3 regions of the Devosia sp. ZW T5_3 genome follow, and region 2 is predicted to be linked to each of the others. Evidence: predicted binding sites of a transcription regulator. Region 2 holds the regulator's gene; each other region holds the start of a gene.
What was found. The regulator LexA, encoded in region 2, represses DNA repair genes until DNA is damaged. The targets are predictions, from matches to a motif close to TGTTCNNNNTGTGTTCNG.
Positions count from the first base shown of each region.

Region 1 (2,268 bases), on a different contig from region 2:
GAGCGGAGATCGTTTACGCTGGTCATCAACAGGCTTTCATCGGAATGGCGCGAGCGCGCCGCAGAACGTCGCGGGCTTTCTATCGCGGGGTTTACGCCTCTGTCCAGCATTGCGGCAGCAAGAGGGCGTCTAGAGCAGCCAATCGTGGCCGAAAAAGCAAAGGAGGCAGCGCTTTCGCGCCACCTCCCGAATGCCTTGCATGGGCAGAATGACTATTCGTCAGTGGTTTCTTCGTCGCCACCCGAAACCAGCAGCACTTCCCCGAGCAGACCCGAGCTTTCGCGCACACCGCGTTCGATGGTCGCCGCCGCATCCGGATTGTCCTTGAGGAACTGGCGCGCATTCTCGCGGCCTTGCCCCAGACGCTGGCTATCCCAGGAGAACCAGGCGCCGGATTTCTCGACGATGCCAGACTTGACGCCCAGATCGATCAACTCGCCGGTCTTGGAAATGCCTTCGCCATACATGATGTCGAATTCAACCTGGCGGAATGGCGGCGCCAGCTTGTTCTTGACCACTTTCACGCGGGTCTGGTTACCCACGATCTCCTCGCGGTCCTTAATCGCGCCGATCCGGCGAATGTCGAGACGGACCGAAGCATAGAACTTGAGCGCATTGCCGCCCGTCGTGGTTTCGGGCGAACCGTACATCACGCCGATCTTCATGCGAATCTGGTTGATGAAGATAACCAGGCATTTCGACTTGGAAATCGACGAGGTCAGCTTGCGCATAGCCTGGCTCATCAAGCGGGCCTGCAGACCGGGAAGAGAATCGCCCATCTCGCCCTCGAGTTCCGCACGCGGCGTCAGCGCCGCTACCGAATCGACCACCAACACATCGATGGCGCCGGAACGCACCAGAGTATCGGTGATTTCCAGAGCCTGCTCGCCAGCATCGGGCTGGGAAATCAGCAGGTCATCGACATTGACGCCCAGCTTGCGGGCATAGATCGGATCGAGCGCATGTTCCGCATCGACGAAAGCACAAATGCCACCGGCGCGCTGCGCCTCGGCAATGACATGCAGCGCCAGCGTGGTCTTACCGGAGCTTTCCGGCCCGAAAATCTCGACAATGCGACCCTTGGGCAGGCCGCCAATGCCCAAAGCGATGTCGAGGCCGAGCGAACCGGTGGAGATGGCCTCCACTTCGATCGATGCAGCCTCGCCCAGCCGCATGATCGAGCCCTTGCCAAAGCTGCGCTCGATCTGGCCGAGTGCAGCGGCAAGTGCCTTTTCTTTATCCATCGTTCCACCCTCAACAACGCGAAGCGGCGAGCTAGCCATAGTTCTCTCCTTATTTCACGCTCTGGGGGGCCGCGCAACGCGTTGGCACCGCAGGTCGCTGTCCATTTAATGTGCCCTATTTGTTCTCATTTTGTTTCGCCAGTGTCAAGTAGGGAACCAGAACAAAATAAGAAAACTGGGCCGGGACCTCAGGAGAGCAGAATCGTTTCCCCGATTTCGAGGCCGAAGCCGCCCAGGCCGACATATTGGCGGCCGGAGGTGGTCATCAGGGCAATGGATTTGACGCCCAGATCGCGCAGTATCTGCGAGCCCACGCCAATCTCGCGCCACCCCTTCATGCGCTTGACGGCGCTGCCGTGATGCTCGCCGCCCTGCCCGTCCTGGGTCGGGGAGCGGCGGCTATCCTCTTCGCGGTCTCCGGCGGAGGCGCCGCGGAGCAGGAGGACGATGCCCGTGCCGCCGCGGGCGATGATTTCGGCCACGGCGCGTTCGACCGGATCGGCATCGCCGGCAGCCCGGCCCAGCAGATCGCGCAAGGGCTGCTCGCGCACGATGCGGCAGGGCACGTTGCTCTTGCCCTCGACATCACCCAACACCAAAGCCACCTGCTGCACCGGATCGAACGGGGTCTGATAGGCATAGGCCACGGCGGGCAAGCCAGCCACCATGGTGGGCACGACACCCTGGCGGGACAGGAACTTCTCCTGCGTCAAACGGTAGGAGATCAAATCCTCGATCGAGATGATCTTGAGATTGTGCTCCTGAGCGAAGGCGATCAGTTCGGGCAGGCGCTTGACGGTGCCGTCGTCATTGACCACTTCGGCCAGCACGCCGGCCGGCTCAAGCCCAGCCATGCGGGCCAGATCGATGCCCGCCTCGGTATGGCCAGAGCGGGCCAGCACGCCGCCCTCGCGGGCCAAAAGCGGGAAAATGTGGCCGGGGCGGATGAAATCGCCGGCATGGGCATTGCCGCCGGCCAGCGCTCGGATCGTGGCGGTCCGCTCGGTGGCGGAAATGCCGGTGG
Region 1 is NZ_JBJDRE010000003.1:47,493-49,760, forward strand. Features, by position in the region: gene alaS (alanine--tRNA ligase) at 1-26, opposite strand, end outside; gene recA (recombinase RecA) at 213-1,283, opposite strand; gene ribB (3,4-dihydroxy-2-butanone-4-phosphate synthase) at 1,433-2,268, opposite strand, start outside.
Region 1: a site for LexA is predicted at 1,365-1,382, ahead of recA (recombinase RecA). Genes of this name have one in related genera too.

Region 2 (2,268 bases):
ACCGGATCGACGATCCCTCCCTCGAGATCGACGAACATACCCTGTTGTTCATGCGCGGCGCCGGGCCCATCGGCTATCCAGGCGCGGCGGAAGTCGTCAACATGCGGCCGCCTGATTACCTGATCAAGAAGGGTATCCATGCGCTGGCTTGTATCGGCGACGGCCGCCAGTCGGGCACGTCGGGTTCGCCCTCGATCCTCAACGCATCGCCCGAAGCGGCTGCCGGTGGCAATCTCGCCATCCTGCGGACCGGCGACCGGGTGCGCATCGATCTCAATACCGGCACGGCCAATATCCTGATTTCCGACGAGGAAATCGCCACGCGTCGGGCCGATCTGGAATCGATGGGCGGGTACAAATATCCCAAGCATCAGACCCCATGGCAGGAAATCCAGCGCGGCATCGTCGGCCAGCTCGGCGACGGCGCTATTTTGAAGCCAGCTGAAAAGTACCAGCGGATCGCTCAGACCAACGGGATTCCGCGGGATAATCACTAGGCGCGCTAAGTCTCAGAAACAGAAAGGCCCGCCAAACCAGCGGGCCTTTTTTACTCGGGAAAGGCGCTCAGATGCTCATGTGCTATGCGCCACTCGCCTCTTCGCTTGCCGAGAACGGTCGTTCCTCTGCCGCTGCCTTGCGCCAGTTGCCCTTCGATGACCGCTTGCCAATGAAAACTATAGATGCAGCTTGCCGCCGTATCCGCCTTGGCGATCCAGCGGACGTCTTCCAGCCAATATCTTTCGTTTGAAAACCGCTGCCAGGTCCGCTCGAAGGCGGCTCGCACTGACTCCATGCCATGGTAGGAGCCAGAGCTGAACCAAAAGGTCGCGTCGTCATCGATCAACGATGTCAGCAGCTCAAAATCATGCTGGTTGATGAGCTCGGCATAAGCTGCCATCACCGCCTCAGGCGTGGCGTGGTCCACTATCAGTACTTCCGCAGCAGCCCCACCAAGCGTCCCTGGACCTTGACCCGGTCAGGCGGGAAAATCCGGGTTTCATAGGCTGGGTTAGCAGCTTCGAGTGCGACGGTATTGCCCTTGCGGCGCAAGCGCTTGAGGGTGGCTTCCTCATCGTCGACCAGGGCGACGATGATTTCGCCGGTGCTGGCCGATTCCTGCTTCTTGATCAGGACGGTGTCGCCATCAAAAATACCGGCCTCGATCATGGAATCGCCGCGCACTTCCAGCGCGTAGTGTTCGCCGGCCCCCAGCATTTCGGGGGGCACCATGATGGTGTGGGAGTGGGTCTGGATAGCCTCAATGGGCGTGCCAGCCGCGATGCGGCCCATGACGGGGATCGAGATCGGACGGGCGTAATCGTCGCCAACAGATTGGCGCGCCGGCGGGTTGGATACCTTGCCCAGTGTGCCCTCGATGACCGATGGCTCGAAGCGCGCCTTGCGGCCGCCCAGCGAAGGATTCATCGAATCGGGAAGCTTGACCACTTCGAGGGCGCGGGCCCGGTTGGGCAGGCGGCGGATGAAGCCGCGCTCTTCCAGCGCGGTGATCAAGCGGTGAATGCCGGATTTGGACGCCAGATCGAGAGCGTCCTTCATTTCGTCGAATGAGGGAGGAATGCCGCTTTCCTTCATCCGTTCGTGGATGAACATCAGCAGCTCGTGTTGTTTGCGCGTCAGCATTGGCGGCCCTCCACAGGGATTCGGAACATAGGCAGAACGACTATACGTGTTCCAGTTATGTTCCGCAATATCCCCCGCGCCCGTATCGCGATTTTCTTGGCTCGACAGTCAAAATGCGTCGATCTCTATGGTTTCGACAATCGCACCTGCATGGGCGCCGGGGTCGAATTCTGGCTGGATGATCAGCATATCAGCATTTGACAGGGACGAGGTGTGGCCGCTGTCGGTCTGTGAGATCGGCATGAGCTCGGGGCCGGTTGGCGTGTGGACGAGCTGGGCGCGCATGAAGTGGCGGCGCGCCGAATTGGGCGGCGTGGGGCCAGCCAAAGGCAGGCGCCAACTGGGCTGTTCGACATAGCCGAGCCATTTGCGCAGGGCCGGCTTGATGAAGACGGTGGCAGTGACCATGGCCGAGACAGGATTGCCCGGCAGACCGAAAATCAGCGTCTTGCCGCGGGTGCCGAACATTAGTGGCTTGCCCGGGCGCATGTTGATGCGCCAGAAATCGAGCGTTACGCCGAGTTCGAGCAGAATTTCCTGGACGATATCGTGGTCACCCACGCTAGCGCCGCCGGTGGTGATCAAAATATCGGGCTCGGCCGCGAAGATCGATTCGAGCTTGGCGCG
Region 2 is NZ_JBJDRE010000002.1:35,505-37,772, forward strand. Features, by position in the region: gene ACI3KW_RS02680 (IlvD/Edd family dehydratase) at 1-497, shown strand, start outside; gene ACI3KW_RS02685 (YybH family protein) at 548-898, opposite strand; gene lexA (transcriptional repressor LexA) at 928-1,641, opposite strand; gene glp (gephyrin-like molybdotransferase Glp) at 1,750-2,268, opposite strand, start outside.

Region 3 (2,268 bases), on a different contig from region 2:
GACCCCGGCCAGATCGGCCAGCGTGCGAGCGACCTTGAGCACGCGATGATAGGCGCGGGCGGAAAGATTGAACCGCTCGGCCGCCTGCAACAACAGCGCTTGGCTCTCCCGGTCGGGATTGACCAGCTTTTCGATCAGCGTCGGGCCGGCGGCGGCATTGGTGAAAATGTCGGGCGCACCATGTTCGAGGAAGCGCTCGCGCTGCCGTTCGCGCGCCGTATGGACGCGTTGGGCGACAATATTGGAGCTTTCACCCGCATTGGATGGGGCGATCATATCGGCGGCGGTGACAGCGGGCACGTCGATGCGGATATCGATGCGATCAAGGAATGGGCCGGACACCCGCGCCTGATAATCGCCGGCACAGGCCGCGCCGCGCTTGCAGGTATGGCCCGGCGTGCCGGCCATGCCGCATTTGCACGGATTCATCGCCGCGATCAGCTGTACCCGGCTTGGATAATTGACGCGCGCATTGGCGCGGGCAATCACCGTCTCGCCGCTTTCAAGCGGCTGGCGCAGGCTATCGAGTACCTGGGGCGCAAATTCGGGCAATTCGTCGAGAAACAGCACGCCATTATGCGCCAGACTCACTTCCCCCGGCCGCACGCGCAAGCCACCACCGACCAAAGCCGCCATGGAGGCCGAGTGATGGGGCGCGCGGAACGGCCGCCGGTCGGAAATGGCGCCGCCGGCCAATTCCCCGGCAATGGACTGGATCATGGAAATATCGAGCAATTCGCGCGGGTTGAGCGGCGGCAGGATGGAGGGCAGGCGCGCCGCCAGCATGGATTTTCCGGCGCCGGGCGGGCCGATCATCAGCATATTATGCCCACCCGCCGCCGCCACTTCGAGCGCCCGCCGCGCCACCTGTTGGCCGCGCACTTCGCTCAGGTCAGGCAGCGCCCCATTGGGCAGATATTTGCGTGGTTGCGGCCGCGCCGCCAATTGCCGGCCGGTCAGGTGATTGACCAGCGCCAGCAGACTCTCGGCGGCAATGATATCGATGCCCTCGCCGGCCCAGGCCGCTTCGGGACCGGAGGGCGCGGGGCAGATAATCCCCAGATCGCGGCTTTGCGCGGCAATGGCGGCCGGCAGCACACCGCTGACCGAGGCCAGCCGTCCATCCAGGCCCAGTTCGCCCAGCACCAGAAAACCATCCAGCGCATCCTGCGGGATGGCGCCCATGGCGGCCATCAGGCCGAGCGCGATGGGCAGATCGTAATGGCTGCCTTCCTTGGGCAGGTCGGCCGGTGCCAGATTGATGGTGATGCGCTTGGGCGGCAGGCCCAGGCCCGAGGCGATCAGCGCAGCATGGACGCGTTCGCTGGATTCCTTGACCGCCTTGTCGGGCAGCCCAACCATGAGAAATTTCGGCACGCCCGGCGCGATCTGCACCTGCACATCGACCGGCGCGATCTGCACCTGCACATCGACCGGCACGGCCTCAATGCCCTGAAACGCCACGGTCGCAACGCGGGTAACCATGCCTCAAGCTCCCCTAAACCCATGGCAAGCCTAGCAGGACTCCCATTGGCCGACAAGAACGTTTGGCGAACAGAATATGGCTCATTAACCATGCGCGCTGCCACACTGGTTACCCTAATCCTCCATTAACCGCGCCATGTTGAATCAAAGGCCAGATTTGTTTGTTGCATAGAGTTCCGCCCAATGACCGCCAGCCGGCCATTCTTCTCGTTTTCCGCCATCGCCAAGACCTCGCTGGCTGCGGCCGTCGTGTTCATCCTGGCTGCCTGTTCCACCGGCGGAGGGCTGTACGGCGCCATTCCCGGTGACAATCGCCCGCATAAGGGCGTCGACCGCGCCCGCAATATGCCGATCCAGGGGATCGACGTGGCGCGCTATCAGGAGAATGTGGACTTCCCGGCCGCTTTTGGCGCCGGCATCCATTTCGTCTTCATGAAGGCGACCGAGGGCAAGGATTATGTCGACCCCAATTTCCGGGTGAACTGGGAGCGGGCGCGCCAGTCCGGCATGCCGCGCGGCGCCTATCACTTCATGACCTGGTGTTCGCTGGCCTCCGAGCAGGCGGCCTGGTTCATCGCCAATGTACCCAATGATCCTGATGCGCTGCCGCCGGTGCTCGATCTGGAATGGAACAATCATTCGAGCTGCAAGAACAAGCCGAGCCGGGCCGATGCGCTGGAAAAGATCCGCGTCATGCTGGACGCCATGGAGCGCCATACCGGCAAGCTGCCGATCATCTATACCGACATGAATTTCCACCGCGATATTCTGGAAGGCGAATAT
Region 3 is NZ_JBJDRE010000011.1:97,265-99,532, reverse strand. Features, by position in the region: gene ACI3KW_RS14875 (YifB family Mg chelatase-like AAA ATPase) at 1-1,485, opposite strand, end outside; gene ACI3KW_RS14870 (GH25 family lysozyme) at 1,669-2,268, shown strand, end outside.
Region 3: a site for LexA is predicted at 1,540-1,557, ahead of ACI3KW_RS14875 (YifB family Mg chelatase-like AAA ATPase). Genes of this name have one in related genera too.